Linked DNA regions of Herpetosiphon gulosus. The protein of the gene in region 1 interacts with the protein of each later gene in a pairwise test. Links are inferred from orthologs where the notes say so. Each region holds a gene or a part of one and is shown on either strand. Other genes may lie near its edges.

Region 1 (9,603 bases):
CACCAACAAGCTGCGCCGTGGCAGGCAGCTGATCCGCTAGACGTTCGGCGGCGGAGCGCTCGGCAATTTCATCACCCCACGGAGTACTAATATCCACCACCAGTTTGCCGTTCAAGGCTGTTCCGAGCGTTGGGAGCAAGGTCAAGGCATCCGAAAAGCCCAGTGCGAGGATTAAAATCGAGGCTGATTGGACTGTCGTTGTATAGTCACCAGACTGAATCTTCCCCCCACCAGCAACGGCCAGCGCGGTAGCCCGTTCTGCCGCCCGCGCAGCAGCACGCGATCCCAGCAAAACCGGATAGTTTGCCCGACTGAAGGCCCGCGCCAAGATGCCTCCCATCTCACCCGTACCAAGAATCCCAATGGATTCAGTCATAATCAGTTCTCCATAGCACATCAGCGCCACAGCAGCATGGCCATGACCAAGCGCATGATCTGCGCCTCATCATCGGCAAATTGCCATTGGCGTTCGATATCATAGGCTTTATCTGTTGCCAACGCAACTGCTACCACGCCATGAGATTCTGAAGTACAGGCGAAAAGGTCGGCCAAGCGGCGAGAACGATTTTTAACGCAGAAACGCAGAGGGTGAATGGATACAGGCTATTGGCTATTGGAATTACGTTATTGAAATACCAAGGAATAGCCGATAGTCCATAGCCTATAGCCTCATTTCGTGCCCTTCGCAGTTTCATCCCTCATCCTTCATCCCTCATCTTTTTCTCTGTGCCTCTGCGTTAAATCAAGCTTTTCATCCTTCATAATGCATCCTTCATCCTTGCTCAAATTGCGGCTTGACTCTATAGCATAGTATAGGGTTTATGCTAAGCAGCAGAAAGGAATTGAGCGATGCAAATTGGCCAAGTAGCTCGCCGCTGTGGCGTGAGTGTGCAAACGGTGCGCTTATATGAACGCATGGGCTTGATCGAAACCGCCCAACGCCGTGAATCAGGCTATCGCGATTATTCAAACACGGTTGTTGCGCGAATTTTGGCAATCAAGCAAGGTCAAGCATTGGGCTTTAGCTTGCGTGAAATGGGCATGTTTCTGCAACTCAGCCCGCAAAATACCGAGCAAGCCTTGATTCAGCAATTTGTTGATCAAAAAGTTCAGCAAATTGACCAGACGGTTCAACAGTTTCAGCGTTTGCGCCAGGCCTTGCACGAATTCGCCGCTCGTTCCGCTGATGATCCGCGTGAATGCCCAGTTATTCACGCTTTGGCCGAGATGGCCTGTTCTCAAGGAGTTTCTGATGCTTAGAACTATTCGGAGTTTACGCTGGTTTGGTTGGTATGCGGTGAGCACTGGGCTTTTGGCTGCGCTTGCGCCAAATCTGCTCTTGAGTTTATTTGGCATGCCAGCAACGACTGAGGTTTGGCCGCGCGTGGCAGGCATGTTGGTGGGATTTATTGGGGTTTTACACATGAATGTTAGCCCAATCGATCTGCGCCGCTATGCCATGACCACAGTGATTTTGCGGCTGAGCGTGCCGTTGATCTTCGGTTGGTGGGTAATTGCTGGTGTAGGGCCATGGCAATTGCTCTTTTTTGCTGGCGCTGATGTGGTTGGCGCGATCGCAACGCTTTGGAGTTTGCGGGCCGATCAACAAACGGGCAATCCACGCCAAACGAGCGCGATTGCCCACTAGAAGCATCAATCGCGAATGTGGCCAGCACCGCGGACTACCCATTTGTACGAGGTCAGTTCACGCAAAGCCATCGGGCCACGTGCATGCAATTTTTGGGTGCTGATCGCAATTTCAGCGCCCAAGCCCATTTGCGAGCCATCGGTGAAACGGGTTGAGGAATTGGCATAAACGACCGCCGAATCAACCTCGTTCAAAAAGCGCTCAATCGCCGCTGGATCGTGCGATAAAATCGTGTCGGAATGGTCAGTGCCATAGTTATCAATATGCTCAATCGCTTGATCAAGCCCATCAACCACTCGTACCGCCAAAATTAATGCCGAGAACTCTTGACCAAAATCAGCGGGCTGGGCCGCAACTAAGTGCCAATCGGCGCTACCAGCTTCGCGTAAGATCGCCAACGACTCAGGATCACAGCGCAATTCGACCTTATTTTCGTACAAAGCTGCACCGAGCCGTGGCAGCACTTTGGCGGCGGCGCTACGCTCAATCAACACGGTTTCGAGCGAGTTGCACACGCTTGGGCGTTGCACTTTGGCATTAACAATAATTGGCACAACTTGCTCAAGTGGCGCAGTATGGTCAATGTAGGCGTGGCAAACCCCAATTCCGCCCGTAATCACCGGAATTGTGGCAGTTTTACGGCAAAAATCGTGCAAGCCCGAACCACCACGCGGAATAATCATATCCACATAGCGATCCAAGGTCAGCAAGCCGCGCACCAATTCGCGATCAGGATTGTCGATTAGTTGCAAGGCATCAGCGGGCAGATCAACTCGTTCTAAGGCACGACGGAGAGCTTGAACCAATGCTCCAGCTGAACGGGTAATCTCCTTACCACCCCGTAAAATCACCGCACTGCCTGCCTTGATACACAACGCTGCCACATCAGCAGTAACATTTGGCCGCGCCTCATAGATTACGCCAACTACTCCCAGCGGCACGCGGCGCTTTTCGATGCGCAAGCCATTTGGCAGCACACCTTGCTCAAATATCTCGCCAACCGGATCAGGCAAAACCGCCACGGTGCGCACATCGTTGGCAATTGTTTCAAGTCGCTGCTCGTTAAGTAATAAACGATCAAGCAAGGCTGGGGTTAAGCCAGCCTCGCGCCCCAGTCGCATATCAGCCTCGTTGGCCGAAAGAATTGATTCGCGATCAAGGCTTAGTTCTTCAGCCATGGCCTCGACGGCAGCATTACGTTGAGCCGTAGTTGTGCGGGCCAATATTCGTGCTGCCAGCTTTGCTCGCTGACCCATTGCCTCAAGCATTGGATACTCCTCATGCTAGCCGTCATAACTCGCCAAGCGGGGCGGCTGGATGATCCTCACCTTCCAGATCGCCTTCGAGTTGCCAACGAACAGCGGCATGTAAATGCACAGCGTCGTTGTAGCCACCCAAAAACCAGCGCACCTGCCCACCCCGCTGATGCTGATACCAATGGGTCAAGGATGTATTGGTTACTTCGAGATCGACATTTGGTTGTTCGCTACGAGTATGCGGCCAAAAATAGCTTAACGACGATTCTATCACCCAACCGTGGCAAACAATTACAATCGTGGCCTCGGGATTGGCGTTCAGCACCCGTTCAAAATTGAAATGAGTGCGTTGACAAAAGGTTTGCCAAGTCTCGCCACCAGGCGATAAGGGCTTGCGTAGGTCGAAATCAAACTTTCCATAACGCGCATTATACTCTTTCCAACTCAGGCCATCAGCCTCGCCCACATTGAACTCACAAAAACCTTCATCGTAAAGCAAGGGCTTGGCAAACGCTGGCGCGATAATTTCGGCTGTTTGCATTGCACGTGGCATCGTACTACAAATAAATAAATCGGGCACAATCTCGCGAGTTGCCATCAGCCGATCACGTAACGATTCAGCTTGTTGCACACCCAAGGCTGTCAAGCCACGATCACCCTTGATCCCACCAATAATCGGCTCGACATTCACCACAGCCTGGCCATGGCGAATCAAATAGAGTTTAGCCATAATACCCCTTATAGAAGGATGAAGGATGAAGGATGAATAGCATTCCTCAACTATTAGCACCTTAGTAGAAATAAGTAATTATTCAAAATTGCAAAATCATCCTCCCTCTTTATGGAAGGATGAAGGATGTAGCAATCCACCATCCTTCAGCTTTTGATAAAACCGAGATATCAATTTGAAGCCACAAAAATTCCTTCTTCATCCCTTTTCCCACTTCATAATTCATCCTTAACAAAGGCTACCATATCATCGCGGTGAATGACTTCAGCGCCATAAGAATAGCCGAGAATGCTTTCGATATCGCTGGTGCGCGAGCCTTTGATTTGGGCAACTTCGTGGGCGGCATATTGGCATAGGCCACAGGCGATCGTTTGGCCGTCGGGCGCGACAATCGCTACAGTTTGGCCGCGTCGCCATTCGCCTTCAACTGCCACAATTCCAGCAGGCAACAGGCTACGGCCTTGCTGAGTGAGGGCTTGAACTGCACCTGCATCAACTGCAATATGGGCTTGGCGCACGCGCTCAGCCATAATCCAGCGTTTGCGGCTTTCCAAGCGGGTGCTGACTGGCCGAAACCGTGTGCCAACACTCTCGCCAGCGACCAAGCGCACAAGTACGTTCGGCTCGTTACCAGCAGCAATCACCATGGTTGTGCCAGCACGGGTCGCCAATTCGGCAGCCTGAATTTTGGTGAACATACCGCCAGTGCCACGATGCGAACCCGCCGCTCCTGCCAAAGCATAAACCTGTTCATTCACCGCCGCAACATCGTCGATCAGGGTTGCTTCAGGGTTATGGCGTGGGTCGGCGCTATATAAGCCAGCAATATCGCTCAAAATGACCAATAACTGGGCATCAACCAAATTCGCGACCAAAGCTGAAAGTGTGTCATTATCGCCGACGCGAATCTCATCAACTGCCACTGCATCATTTTCATTGATAATTGGCAATACGCCAATTTCCAAGCAAGTTAATAAGGTGGCGCGGGCATTCAGGTAGCGCACTCGATCACGCAAGTCGGCGCGGGTAAGCAGCGTTTGAGCTACAGGCACATCGTAAATTTCAAATAATTGACCATAAATATGCATCAAACGGCCCTGCCCAACTGCCGCCAACGCCTGTTTATGGGTCAACTCACGCCGTCGTTTGGGAAAGCCCAAGCGCTCCCAGCCAGCCAACACTGCGCCTGAAGAAACCAAGACAACTTCGTGGCCAACATCACGTAATTGGGCCATCTGACGCGCCAAATCGACCATGCGTGGGCGATGCAAACGGTCGGTTCCGTCGGTCAAAACGCTCGTCCCAAGTTTAACTACAATTCGCATATGCAGATCTCTATCCATCAAGATTATTACAAATAGCTATTTTAACCAATAATTGCTGAACCGCGCAGATTGATCCACGAAGCACATGAAGAGCAGTTTCAAGCCACAGATTAGCACAGATTTTGATGATTATGCTGCTGTTGCCTCTGTACTTCCTAGATTCTCGCCGCTCATTCTGACCCCTCGCCCCTGAATCCTGACCCCTACTATGTTGCCTTTTGATTTTTGACTTCTGACTTGGTTCTATGTTCTTAAATAAACAGGCCGTAGAGCAAAAACACCCCACGGCCTAGCAACGATGATTAGTTATGTCAAATGCTATTTTTTGCCAACTGCTTGAGCATGGGTATGCTTGACCGCCAAAATCGCCTCAAGTTCGGCTTCTTTGCCCGGCAAGCCATGGCAAGCTTTGAACTTCTTGCCGCTATCGCATGGGCAAGGATCATTGCGGCCGATTTTGATCACAATTCGGCGGGCTGGTGCAGCTTGGCCTGCGGCATTGCTGACCCGTCGCGCCGCCCCACCAACTCCACGTTTGGCGGGCTTGGGAGCTTCTTCAGTAGCGTTTTCTGAACCACCAGCGGTTTGAGCCAGAGCCAAACGGGCTTCCATTTCAAGCTCAACTTGGCGCAAACGCACTTGCCAGTTAGCAGCGTCGGTAAAGAAGTTGTAGACGATCCGGTTTTGAATGTTGCCTTTGAGTTCGTCGAACATCTTAAAGGCTTCGCGTTTGAAGGCTACCAATGGATCTTGTTGGGCAATTGCGACGTTGCCGATGCCTTGGCGCATTTCATCAACCGCTGTTAGATAATCGATCCATTCGCGATCGATTGCCCCCAGCATTTCTTGGCGCTCGAAGTGGGCAAAGAAGGCTTCTGGGCCGCTGACCCCAGGAATTGGCTGAACTCCGCGTTGTAATAAGGTGGTGTATTGGGTTGCCAACTCTTCGCCAAGCCGATTGTAGGCTTCTTCCACCACTTCGGTAGCAATTTCGCCAATTTCATCAGCTTGTTTGCCTTTGAAGCGGGCTGCCAATTCAGTTTCTTGGGCTTTGAGTTGGGGCACAATCGAATACAACTGACGCAAGAATCCTTCGAGATCGGGCTTGTCTAGCTCGCGGTTATCGAGAAATTCTTCGACATGGATGTCGATTTCATCAACGACCATCTCAAGAATCCGGTCGCCCATATCTTCGCCGCCAAGAATAGCATGGCGGTCAGCGTAGATCACTTCGCGCTGCTTGTTCACCACGTCGTCGTATTCGACCACATGCTTACGCACATCAAAGTTATAACCTTCAACCCGAGTTTGGGCACTTTCGATCGCTTTATCGAGCAAGCCCGATTCGAGTGGCAATTCTTCATCGCCATCAGACATACGCTCCATCAAGCGCTTGATCGTGTCAATTCGTCCGAAGCGGGTCATCAACTCATCTTCAAGTGAAATGAAGAAGCGCGACGAACCCGGGTCGCCTTGACGGCCAGCCCGACCACGGAGTTGGTTATCAATCCGGCGAGCTTCGTGGCGCTCAGTGCCGATGATGTGCAAGCCACCAGCTTCCATCACAGCTTTACGCTCAGCCTCGACATCGGCTTTAGCTTGGGCCTGGACTTGGGCTAGTTGCTCAGGCGTTGCATCGGCAATGGTTGTGCCAAGAGCTTTGAGATGTTCCTCAATTAAACCATCGGGGTTGCCGCCCAGCAAAATGTCAGTTCCCCGACCAGCCATGTTGGTCGCAATTGTGATCGCACCCGTGCGACCAGCTTGAGCCACGATATAAGCTTCACGTTCGTGTTGCTTAGCATTCAAAAGATAGTGTTCAAGCCCTTCTTGCTTCAGCAAATTGCTGACAATTTCGGAGCTTTCGACCGAGGTTGTACCGACCAAAACTGGGCGGCCAACTGCGTGCATCTCTTTGATTTCGCGCAGTACGGCGTGATATTTGGCTTTTTGCGAGGCATAAATATGGTCGCGATAATCTTCGCGCACGACTTGGCGATTGGTCGGGATAATCACCACTTCCAAATTGTAGATTTTGCTAAATTCTTCAGCTTCGGTGATCGCTGTACCAGTCATGCCACCAAGTTTATTGTACATTCGGAAGTAGTTTTGGAAGGTGATGGTTGCCAAGGTGACGTTCTCGCGGCGCACTTCGACCGCTTCTTTGGCTTCAACCGCTTGGTGCAAGCCATCTGACCAACGCCGACCTGGCATTGTCCGGCCTGTAAATTCATCGACGATCACGACTTCGCCATTTTGCACCACATAATCAACATCACGATGGAAAACATATTCGGCCTTGAGGGCGTTTTCCAAATAATGAGTTAATTCAAAGTTCTTGGCATCGTACATATTTTCGCCATCAGGCAAATTGAGGCGTTTTTCCATCACCTCTAAGCCCGATTCGGTCAAGGTAATTGAGCGTGATTTTTCGTCGATCCAATAATCGCCATCGAAATCGTCTTTCAAGCCCTTGCGCACTTCATCTGGCGAAATGCTTGAGCGCTTGAGGCCACGCACCAACGAAGAAAACCGACGATAGTTATCGCTGGATTCTTGGGCTGGGCCAGAGATAATCAAGGGAGTACGGGCTTCGTCGATCAAAATATTATCTACTTCGTCAACAATCGCATAGTGCAATTCACGCTGCACACATTGATCTTTGTGCTGCACCATGTTATCGCGCAGATAATCGAAGCCATATTCATTATTTGTTCCGTAGGTCATATCGGCCATATAGGCTTCGCGGCGTGAGCAAGGCCGCCAGTGCACCAAACGGCTATCATCTTGTTTGGCGTTGGGGTCGATATAATTGGGGTCGTAAATCGCTGAATAATCGTGGGCGATATAGCCCGTGCTCATGCCGAGGCTATGGAAGATTGGCCCCATCCAGCCACCACCAACTTTGGCGAGGTAGTCGTTGACGGTAACCAAGTGTGCGCCACGGCCAGGAATTGCATTGAGGAACAAGGGCAAGGAAGCCACCAAGGTCTTACCTTCGCCAGTCTTCATTTCGGCGATGCGGCCTTCGTGCAGCACAATCCCGCCGATCATCTGGACATCGTAGTGACGTTGACCAATCACGCGGCTTGAGGCTTCGCGCACCAAAGCAAAAGCTTCGGGCAACAATTCATCAAGCGCCGCATCTTCAATCGTCCGTAATTCCTTTTGATAGTCTTTTTCGACGGTGGAATCGTGGCGATTTTCGTCGGCGTAGCGGTCGTCGAGCGCTTCACGATCCGCTTTGGTTAGCTCTGCGAACCGTGTGCGTAATTCAGCCGTTTTTTCACGGAGTTGTTCATCGCTAAGAGCCTTCATTGTTGGCTCAAGGGCGTTAATTTCATCTAAGGTTGGCTGCATTTTCTTCACAACCTTAGCGTTGGGGTCGCCCAGTAGTTTCCCAAGCCATTTAAACATGTGGTACCTCGTGGTGTCTGAATATCGGCAGCACGGCTGCATCGCTAGATTATACCACGCAGCTTTGGGCCTTTGAATGCCTTAAAAGCTGCTTAAACGAAATGTTAACGCACTGCCAATAGTCGTGGAGCTTCGCGTTTGAGCAACCGTTGAAACTTGCCAATAAAGCGCCCAAGCTGCGGATCACTGCGTTCCAACGGCAGTTGATCGAGCGCAAACCAGCGAATTTGGCTAAATTCAGCTTGATCGTAGGCCAATGGTTGTTGCGAATCAGCTTGCACTACATACCACAAGGAAACATCAATATGACCTGCGGTCAACCCAACCGTTTCGGTCACGGTGATGAAGCAGGGATCTTGCCAATAAAACTCAGCTTGAATGCCCAATTCTTCTTCGATCTCACGAATCACGGTGATTGCTGGATGTTCATCTGACTCAACATGGCCGCCACATGGCAACCATAATTGAGCATTGCGATGATCGACCAATAAAATCTGAGCCGTCGCCGGATCGTACACCACAATGTAGGAAACTAAGTGCATTGGCGGGGTTGCAGGCTTGGCCGTGCGAAACAGTGGCGCATCGCTATCGATCCATGCCAAGGTTTCATTACAATCGGCCTGCTCGCGTAAATCCAAAGGGGCAATTTGAGTCACTAAGCTACGAATGGTTGAACGCATAACTTCCTCCAACGATCAATTCTCGATTTGATCCACAAAGGACACGAAGAACGGAAACCACGAAGGACACGAAGAACGCGAAGGCTCTTTTTTAGCCACAGATGACACTGATTATTTTGATTATTTGGCTAGCCCCAACCTTCAATGACCGATCCCGCTTTTGCCTTTTGATTTCTGACTCTATGTTCTATGCTCTATGTTCTTCATCCTTTCAAAGCGTCGATGCTACCAACCAGCAATGGCACACTATCATTGATAAAATGTTCGAGGTTTTGGCAACGATCGCTATACAGCCAGCGGGCGGCCAATGCATAAACCGACCAACTAAGCATAGTTGCCAGTAATTGGCGTTGCATGGCTGGCACACCACGTAACGGCCCATAATGATCAAGCCAGGTTTGAATATGCTGCTCAAGCATGCGCTTGATCTGATTTTCCGCCAACGAATCGAAAAACCGATGATATTGGTTGCATTGACCATGGATCATCGCCCAATGGTCGGCGATCGCCCATAGCAAAGCTTGCATATAGCGCGTTGGCGTATCGG
Region 2 (9,436 bases), on another replicon or contig:
ATCATCACTGGTGGGGGTTCGGGCTTGGGGCGTTCAATGGGTGAGCGCTTCCTTGAGTTGGGGGCAAAGTTGGCAATTACCAGCCGCAATGCCGAAAAATTGAGCACCGCAGCCAGCGAAATGATGGCAGCCAAAGGCGGTGAAGTTTTTACGGTGCCCTGCGATGTGCGCGACCCCGAAGCGGTTGACCAAATGATCGAGGCCGTTTGGAATCATTTCGGCACGGTCGATATTTTGGTTAATAACGCTGCTGGCAACTTTATCAGCCCAACCGAGAAGCTTTCGCACCGAGCAGTTGATGCCGTTTTGGGAATTGTGTTGCATGGTACGTTTTATTGCACCTTGGCTCTAGGCAAAAAGTGGATCGAAGCTGGGCGCGGTGGCCAATGTTTGAACATCGTTACAACTTACGCTTGGTCGGGCAGCGGCTTTGTTGTACCATCGGCGGCAGCCAAAGCTGGGGTTTTGGCCCTTACTCGCTCGTTGGCAGTCGAATGGGCACGCTATGGCATTCGAATGAACGCAATCGCACCTGGCCCCTTCCCAACTCAAGGCGCTTGGGAACGGCTTGCCCCAACCCCCGAATTGGCTGAACAAGCGCTCAATCGTGTGCCATTACGCCGCGTTGGCGAACATATTGAGCTAGCCAATTTGGCCGCCTATATGTTGGCCGACGAAGCGGGCTATATCAACGGCGAATGCATCACGATTGACGGCGGCGAGTGGCTGTATGGCGCAGGTCAATTCTCAGGGCTTGATCGCTTGCCCAACGAAATGTGGGATATGCTCTCCAAAATGACCAAGAAAAGTGGCAATTAATTAACCACGAAGGACACGAAGGAGGCAAAAAATGATTCTTCGTGCTCTTCGTGTCCTTCGTGGTTAAATTTCATCCCTCATAATTAATCCTTATACTTTCCCCTAGGTTCTATGTGTAATGGATCATTGGGTTAACAACCATTTCTCTCGTTCCCTCACCCCCAACCCCTCTCCCACTGCGGCGGGCGAGGGGAGCACTCCCTGAGCGATTCCCCCTCGCCTTGCGGGCGGGAGAGGGGGTGAGGGCATGCTGGCCGTTATTAACGCGATAAACCATTACATCTAGGTTCTATGTTCTTTGCTCTATGTTCTCATTAACCTCTACAATTCAACTGGCAATTGCTCGGCCAAGCGAATGCCAGCAAGGCTCAAAGGGCAGCGATAGGCATAAATTTCAACGCCACGGGCAGCGACTGCGGCCAAAGTTTCAGCAAAGGCTGGATCAATTTGGCGGTTGACGGCAACCCGCTGAGCATCGCCACGTTGCACAATAAAAATCACGGCTGTGCGCCGCCCTTGTTCATGCAATTCGGCCAATTCGAGCAAGTGTCGGCGGCCCCGCACGGTCGGCGCATCGGGAAACAAGGCCAAACTATGCTCAGCATCACCGACACTTTTCACCTCGACCAGCCATGGGCAATCGCCGCCATGACGCTTGGCTTTGGTTGGTGGAGCCGGAGCTAAACCAAAATCAAAGCGGCTTGCCCCAAGTTTGACTTCACGCTCAATATGGCTATATTCAGCAAAAGGCGCGAGGGTTTGCGCTCGCAGGGCAGCCTCAACCAAACGATTTGGCAAGCCTGTATCCAATGAAACCAGTTCGTCAGCCTCATACACTCCGGCTACTTGATAGGCAGTTTTACGGCCTTCGGCTGGTTTGTGGCCTAGCACCAGCTGCGCTCCTGGCACGAGTTTGGTCAATAAACGGCCTCGATCAGCCAAATGCGCCTGAACAATTACCCCATCGGCCAATTGAGCCAGCACCAAAAAGCGATTTGGTCGCTCCAAAAAAGTGGCTTGCACCAACGGCGCACCGCCAACTAAGGCAACTTGAATTGTTGTTTCCACAATGGCCCTTACCACTAAAAAAACGAAGTCCATTATAGCCTTAATCAGCTTGGTACAGCGTGGTACAATGGCTTGCGGTCGTTAATCACCGATAAAAACTGATAAAGGATTGAGGTATGCTGGCAGTTTTGCAGCATTGGTTTTATGTTTTGCGCTCACGGTTAGTCATGGGAACGCGCCGACTCTATCGGCGACTTGGCGGCAAAGTTAAGCCGCGGGTCAACCAAATTACTGAGCAATTATACCTTGGCGGCTTTTTCGATCTCCACGATTGGCAGATTTTACACGCTCAAGGTGTGCGGGTGACGGTCAATCTCCAAGCTGAGCGCCAAGATCAGTTTGGCACGTTAGGCAACGAGGGCTACCTATGGCTGCCAACCATGGATCGCCAAGCACCTAGCCCTGAAGCGCTCCAACAAGGCGTGGCTTTTGTGCAACAAGCTATCGAGACTGACCACAAGGTGCTGATCCATTGTCATGCTGGCATGAGCCGTTCAGCTACCTTATGTACAGCTGTGCTGATTGCCCAAGGCATGGATTTAGAAGACGCATGGAATTTAGTTAAGGCGCGTCGCCCAATTGTGCATTTGCATCCCTGGCAACGCCGAGCTTTAGAGCAATTTGCCCACGATTGGGCACAACAAGGAGCAGAATCATGAGTTTTGCGGGCAAAACTGCCATTATCACTGGAGCATCATCGGGCATTGGCAAGTTGATCGCCGAAGGTTTGGCGCGTGGTGGGGCCAATGTGGTGCTCGCCGCCCGTTCAGCCGAGCAACTAAACGATCTGGCGGCAGCCATCAACCAAACCGGAGCCAAGGCACTCGCAGTTGCCACTGATGTTAGCGATGTGCAGGCAGTTCAAGCTTTGATCGATCAAGCCGTCGCCAGCTTTGGGCGGGTCGATTTGCTGATCAATAATGCTGGTTATGGGGTCTTTGATTCGATTGAGCAGATTGAATGGAAGCATCTCGAAGGCATGATCACGGTTAATTATTTTGGGGCAATGCATTGTATTCGGGCGGTCTTGCCTGTCATGCGCAAGCAAAATAGTGGCCATATTGTGAATGTAGCTTCGGTGGCAGGCTTGGTTTCAACCCACAACATGGGCAGTTATTCAGCTTCAAAACATGCTTTGATGGCGGCCTCTGAGGCCTTGCAAATTGAATTGCGGGGCACGCCGATCAAATGTTCATTAGTTTGCCCTGCCCCAATCGCCACGCCATTTTTTGATTCCGCCGACTTCAATAAGATGTCGCGCTTTGCCTCAATCTTTGGCATGCTCAAGCCTCACGATGTCACTGAGATTGTGCTGCATGTGGCGGCCAACCCCACGACTCAGCGGGTTATTCCGCGGATTTATCATGTGTTTGGGGTAGCATATCGAATCTTTCCAGCCTTCACCCGTTGGTTGGTGAAAATGGTTGGCTAATTTTGAATACTGAGAATAAGCATGATCACTGTTGAACATGTGGCCCAACTCGCCAATCGCCGCGTGCTGGTGGTTGGCGATGTTGTGCTCGACGAATATTTGTATGGCAAGCCCGAACGGCTCTCGCGCGAGGCGGCAATTCCGGTTTTAGAATTTGAGCAACGGCGAATTATTCCTGGTGGTGCAGCTAACCCTGCGACCAATATCACCGCCCTCGGCAGCACGGCTGGGATTGTGGCATTAATCGGTGCTGATCAAGCTGGCCATGAATTAGCCAATGCCTTGCATAAACGCAAGGTGAGCACCGCTGGATTGCTGCGTGATGAGCAACGCCCAACCACCACTAAAACCCGCATTTTGGCCTCGGTACAATTAACCGTTGCCCAACAAGTTGCTCGACTCGATAAGGTTGATCGGCGGCCAGTTGATCCAAATTTGGAAGATCAGGCGATCGAATTATTAGGCCAATTGATTCCCCAAGTTGATGCTGTGCTTTGCTCAGATTATCGCGTGGGCTGGCTCAGCCAGCGGCTAATTCAACACATCCAACAGTTATGTCAACAATATAAAACTTTGTTGACAGTTGATAGCCAAGGTCGCTTTGAACCCTACGCTGGAGCCGATTTTCTCAAGTGCAATTTGGGCGAGGCTGAGGCGTGGCTTGGCCAGCGTTTAGCTAACGATCAGCAAGTCGAACAGGGCTTGCAACGCTTGCGCGATCAACTTAAGTTGGCGGCGGTCGTGATTACTCGAGGCGGGGCAGGCTTTTCGCTACTCGATGCAGCAGGCATCCATCATATTCCAGCAGTGCCAATTGGTGAGGTGTTTGATGCAACTGGGGCGGGCGATACCTTTATTGCCACCGCCACACTTAGTTTGTGTGCAAGCCATAGCCCGCTTATTGCTGCCAAACTTGCTAACACGGCGGCAGCCTTGGTAGTACGCCGAATTGGCGTAGCCACAGTTAGCCCGAACGAGCTTCAGAACGCATTAATTCAATTTGGCCAGATTGTATGAGGCTTCGATGAATTCACCATTTACTGATTTAGCCGATTTAGTTGTACTTCGCCAGCAGTGGCGCGAACAGGGCTTGAGCGTGGTTTTTACCAATGGAGCCTTCGATTTGCTGCATGCAGGCCATGTAACCTACCTGCAAGCAGCCCGAGCCTTGGGCGATCTGTTGATTGTTGGCTTGAACAGCGATGCCTCAGTCCGTGGCTACAAAGGCCCAACCCGCCCAATCGTGCCTGAGCTTCAGCGCGGAATTGTGCTTGCAGCATTGCGCTCGGTCGAGTATGTCACACTATTTGAATCGTTAACCGCCGAGCCATTAGTTAGTGCTTTACAACCTGATATCTATGTCAAAGGTGGCGATTATGCTCACCCTGAGCAAGCAAGCAACGGCAAAGATTTACCTGAGGCGCGAATTGTTTTGGCCTATGGCGGCAAAGTCGAGCTAATTCAGTATCAAGCAGGGCTATCCACTAGCAACCTGATTGCCAAAATTCGCAGCGAGTAAATCGATCACTTAACATGCGCTCTAGCAGCCAGCAACCATATCGAGGGCTTCAAATCAACCTCGACAGCAGCCTTTGCCTGCTAGGGCGCATTAGATCAATAGGATTTCAGTTAGCTAGCTTCTAGGCCACTACTTCCTCTTCGCGCCGAAATTGGCTCATATACAAATCGTAGTATGCGCCGCGTTGCGCCAACAATTCGGTATGCGTGCCACGCTCGATCACAGCCCCGTCTTTAAGCATCAAGACCAAATCGGCGTTACGAATTGTGCTCAAACGGTGGGCAATTACAAAGCTGGTTCGGCCTTGCAGCAAGCTATCAAAGGCCTGCTGAATCAAGCGCTCGGTACGGGTATCAACACTCGAAGTCGCTTCATCAAGAATTAAAATGCGTGGATTGGCTAGTGCAGCCCGTGCAATCGCGATTAATTGACGTTGGCCTTGGCTCAAACCACCACCACGTTCGCCCAGCACGGTTTGGTAGCCATCACTCAAACGCTCAATAAAATCGTGAGCCGAGGCCAATTTGGCTGCTGCAATCACTTCTTCATCGCTGGCATCGAGCCGCCCATAGCGAATATTATTAATCACGGTATCCGAGAACAAGAACGAATCTTGGAGCACGATACCAATTTGGCGGCGTAAGCTAGCAGCTGTTACATCGCGTACATCAATTCCATCAATCTTAACTGCGCCACCAGTGACATCATAAAAACGCGGCAGCAAATTGATAATCGTGGTTTTGCCTGCGCCAGTCGGCCCAACAATCGCGATCGTTTGGCCTGGTTCAGCAGTAAAACTGACTCCGCGCAAAACTGGTTCGCCTTTTTTGTACTCGGCTTTAGCATCGACCAACTCCACTTTGCCGACAATCGCGGGCATTTCGCGGGCATCAGGCTTGTCGGTTACATCGGGAACTTCATCAAGCAAATTGAAAATTCGTTCGCCGCCAGCAATCGCATTTTGCACATTAGTCCACATCACGGCAATTTGCTGAATTGGTTGGTTGAAGCGTTGGACATATTGCAAGAAGGCAAATACCAAACCTAGCGAAATTGCAGTCGAGCCAAATAATGGTTGATCGCGTAAGACTGAAAGCCCGCCAACCACAACCACAATTGCAATCGCCACATAGCCCAAGGCTTCGAGCACTGGGTTGAGCGCACTGGTGAAGGTGGCAGCTCGCACGTTGGCATCACGATTGGCCGCGTTGGTACGCACAAATTGAGCGATACTTTCTTCTTCACGATTGAAGGCTTGTACTTCACGCGCCCCAGCGATGCTTTCTTGCAAGCCAGCATTGACGCTGCCCATCTGTTGGCGGGTTTTACGGAAGGCTTTGCGAGCTTGACTCGAAAAATAGAAGGTTGCAATTGCCATAAACGGCACAACGCTCAAGCTCAACAAAGCATAGGGCACATTTTCTTGTAACATTTTGATCGCAACCCAGCCGATTAGCAAAATACCGCCAAGCACGTTGAGCAAGGCAAAGCCCAGCATCTGCTGAATCGTATCGGTATCGCTGGTGATGCGACTCATAATGTTGCCAGCTTCGTTGCGCGAGTAAAAACCCAACGACAAACGATGAATTTGGGCAAATAGATCTTCACGCATCTGGCGCAGGGCATGTTGACCTGACCAGTTCATAGCATAAAAGGCCAAGCCTTGCAAAATCGATGTCCCAATAAACAAGCCACACAACAACAGCACCAATGAGCCAAGTCCGCTCAAACGATCAGCGCTGCTAATTTCGCTATTGATCGTATCAAACCAGCAGGCGCTGGGGTTGGGCAGCAAATAGCAATCGATCGATTGGCCGATCAAATCGGGGGTAACAACTTGGCCCCATGTGCCGATGACAATTAAAAGGATGGCAAACGCAAAGCCAAACCATTTTTTACGAAAATAAAAGCCAAAGCGAGCCAGCGTTGCACCCAAGCGTTGGGGCTTTTCAGTTTCAGCTTCTAATAAGTGGCGAGGACCGCCTAATCCACCCATCATAGCGCTAAGCCTCCTCAACGCTTGAGTTTTCAAGCGCTGCAATGTCGGCATCGCCGACCAGTTGCGAATTGTAAATTTCGGCGTAGATGGCACTGCTTTCCATTAATTCTTCATGGTTGCCACGCGCCACCACTTGGCCTTTTTCGAGCACCAAAATTTGGTCAGCATTCAAGACGGTGCTAATCCGTTGGGCAATTACCACGCTGGTGCGGCCTTGCATCAATTGATCAAGTGCCTTTTGAATGCGATATTCAGTCATCAAGTCAACGCTGCTGGTCGAATCATCCAAAATCAGCAGCCGTGGATTGAGCAGCAAAGCGCGAGCAATCGCGATCCGTTGCTTTTGACCGCCAGACAAGGTTGCACCGCGTTCGCCAACCGAGGTATCGTAGCCTTGAGGAAAAGTCATAATAAAATCGTGAGCCGAGGCTGCTTTAGCAGCAGCTTCAACTTCTTCAAACGTCGCCTCAGGTCGCCCAAAAGCGATGTTATCGCGAATTGAGCCACTAAACAGATTGGTTTCTTGCAGCACAATCCCAATCTGCGAGCGCAAGCTATCAAGTTTTACATCGCGCAAATCATGGCCATCGATCAAGACTGCACCTTCGCTGACATCGTAAAAGCGGGGCAGTAAGTTGATGATCGTCGATTTGCCACTACCAGTTGCGCCAAGTAAAGCGATTGTTTGGCCTGGTTTAGCCGCGAAACTCACATCGCGCAGCACTGGATCGCTGCTGCCAAAGTAGCGAAAGGTTACATTACGAAATTCAACGTTGCCTTGAATGGCGGGTAATTCTTGGGCATCAGGCTTATCGGTAATTTCGCTCTTGGCATCGAGAATTTCGAAAATACGCGAGGCCGAAGCGCCAGCCTGAGCCATCAGCGAGATAATAAAACCAAGCTGACCCAAGGGAAAAAACACATAGACCAAGTACAAGCTGAATTTTTGATATTCACCTAAATCTAGCGTACCACCCAAAATTTGGCGACCGCCGAAATAGAGAATTCCCGCTTGGCCAAGTTGTGCCACCAAAAAGATTACCGGAAACAAAAACGAAAAGACTTTGCTAATTCGCAGTTGTTGGTCCATCAAATCGGTTGCCGCCAGATCAAAGCGTTGCGATTCGTATGGCTCGCGGGTAAACGCCTTGACAACTTTGATCCCCGCCAAGTTTTCTTGCAAAATGGTATTGAGTGACGAAAGTTTGCGTTGCACAATCCCAAACAAGGGCTGGCTGACTTTACCAAAGATCATAAACATGACCATGGCGACCGGTAGCAACGGCACAACCACCAATGAAAGCTTCCAATTGGTGAAGAACAGAATTACTAATGCGCCAACCAAGAGCAACAAGGCTTGAGCGGTTAAAATCAAACCTTGAGCAATGAAAGTTCGCACTTTTTCCACATCATCGGTGGCGCGAATCATCAATTGGCCAGTTTGATTTTGATCGTAGTAGGAGAATGAAAGGCGTTGCACCCGCGCAAAAATCTGATTACGCAGATCAAACGCCACACCTTGCGAGGTTTTTTCAGCCATATAGGCTTGCACAAACGAGAAAATTCCGCGCATAAAAGCAAAAGCCACAATAATCAACGCCGCATTAATCAACAACGATTCAGCATTGGTTTGATCAAGCCGCAATTGTTCGATAGTCGTACCTGCTTGTTGGGCGGCGGCAGCTTGCATTGGCTCAGGCACTTGCTTGAAAATAATTCGCGCAATTGAGCCACTGGTTACCGCATCGATCATGTTTTGCACCAATTGCGGCACTGCCAATTGGGCTAAGGTTGCGAGTGCCAAGGCCACATAGGCCAGAATCGCCGATTTGCGCTGAGCACCGAGGTAGGCGATCGCACGACCAAGCCCCCCCGACCCACCGCCAGCCTTCTGACCACGCTGTGCTTGGGGTTTTCCCATTTGTGCTTGCACGTTGCCCATCCTTACAATTTCAATTAGTTAGTTGAACTAACTAATTGTACGCCAAGTTTCAAAAAGATCAATCATACTCTAGTACGAGAACGTGGTGTGGATCGGTTGATCCACGAAGGGCACGAAGATGAGAAATAGAAACCACGAAGAACGCAAAGAACGCGAAGCGCACAAAGGATATATATGCTCTCTGTTATATGACCTTCATCCCTCATCCCTCATCCTTCATCCTTTCTTGATCCTCTATGTTCTGCGGCAGGCTTGCACTATAATAGAGTTGTGAGGTGTGTTGTGCATCACTGATAGGATTACGCCGATGGGAATTCCACGCCATATTCCATTACCAGTTACACCGCTGCTTGGCCGCATCCAAGAAATGGCTCAACTTGAGCAGCTTTTGCCCGATCCCACAATTCGTCTGGTTACCTTGGTTGGGCCTGGTGGAGCGGGCAAGACTCGCTTAGCACTCGAAGCAGGCCGCACAGTCTGCGAGCAATTTGCCGATGGCGCGTTATTTGTCAGTTTGGCCCATGTCTATGATGTTGATCTGGTGTTGCCAACCCTGGCCCAAGCCTTCAACCTCAGTCGACTGGGCAATCAATCGCTCTTGGCCAGCGTTGGGGCGTGGCTAGCCGACCAAGAATTATTGCTGATTTTGGATAATTT

What was found.
Region 2: the proteins of ABEB26_RS07160 (region 1) and sfsA interact in binary tests that used the Escherichia coli proteins (3 or more experiments, as listed by UniProt). The link is inferred for Herpetosiphon gulosus from one-to-one orthologs.

Annotation. Positions count from the first base shown.
Region 1 is NZ_BAABRU010000004.1:292,327-301,929, forward strand. What follows is about bases 786-3,753. They hold ABEB26_RS07160 (glutamate-5-semialdehyde dehydrogenase), read right to left. Parts: upstream 2,917-3,753; coding sequence 1,654-2,916; downstream 786-1,653. Other genes in these bases: ABEB26_RS07150 (heavy metal-responsive transcriptional regulator), read left to right, coding at 850-1,260; ABEB26_RS07155 (hypothetical protein), read left to right, coding at 1,253-1,648; ABEB26_RS07165 (histidine phosphatase family protein), read right to left, coding at 2,939-3,634. In the rest of the region: ABEB26_RS07145 (NADPH-dependent F420 reductase), read right to left, coding at 1-376; proB (glutamate 5-kinase), read right to left, coding at 3,850-4,959; preprotein translocase subunit SecA, read right to left, coding at 5,278-8,376; ABEB26_RS07180 (NUDIX hydrolase), read right to left, coding at 8,481-9,056; ABEB26_RS07185 (TetR/AcrR family transcriptional regulator), read right to left, coding at 9,260-9,603. UniProt on the Escherichia coli protein: Catalyzes the NADPH-dependent reduction of L-glutamate 5-phosphate into L-glutamate 5-semialdehyde and phosphate. The product spontaneously undergoes cyclization to form 1-pyrroline-5-carboxylate.
Region 2 is NZ_BAABRU010000007.1:308,746-318,181, forward strand. What follows is about bases 15-2,815. They hold sfsA (DNA/RNA nuclease SfsA), read right to left. Parts: upstream 1,888-2,815; coding sequence 1,141-1,887; downstream 15-1,140. Other genes in these bases: fadH (2,4-dienoyl-CoA reductase), read left to right, coding at 15-819; ABEB26_RS11945 (protein-tyrosine phosphatase family protein), read left to right, coding at 2,004-2,546; ABEB26_RS11950 (SDR family NAD(P)-dependent oxidoreductase), read left to right, coding at 2,543-2,815. Also shown: more of fadH, read left to right, coding at 1-14; more of ABEB26_RS11950, read left to right, coding at 2,816-3,319; ABEB26_RS11955 (bifunctional heptose 7-phosphate kinase/heptose 1-phosphate adenyltransferase), read left to right, coding at 3,341-4,336; ABEB26_RS11960 (adenylyltransferase/cytidyltransferase family protein), read left to right, coding at 4,344-4,838; ABEB26_RS11965 (ABC transporter ATP-binding protein), read right to left, coding at 4,960-6,837; ABEB26_RS11970 (ABC transporter ATP-binding protein), read right to left, coding at 6,842-8,758; ABEB26_RS11975 (tetratricopeptide repeat protein), read left to right, coding at 9,087-9,436. UniProt on the Escherichia coli protein: Binds to DNA non-specifically. Could be a regulatory factor involved in maltose metabolism.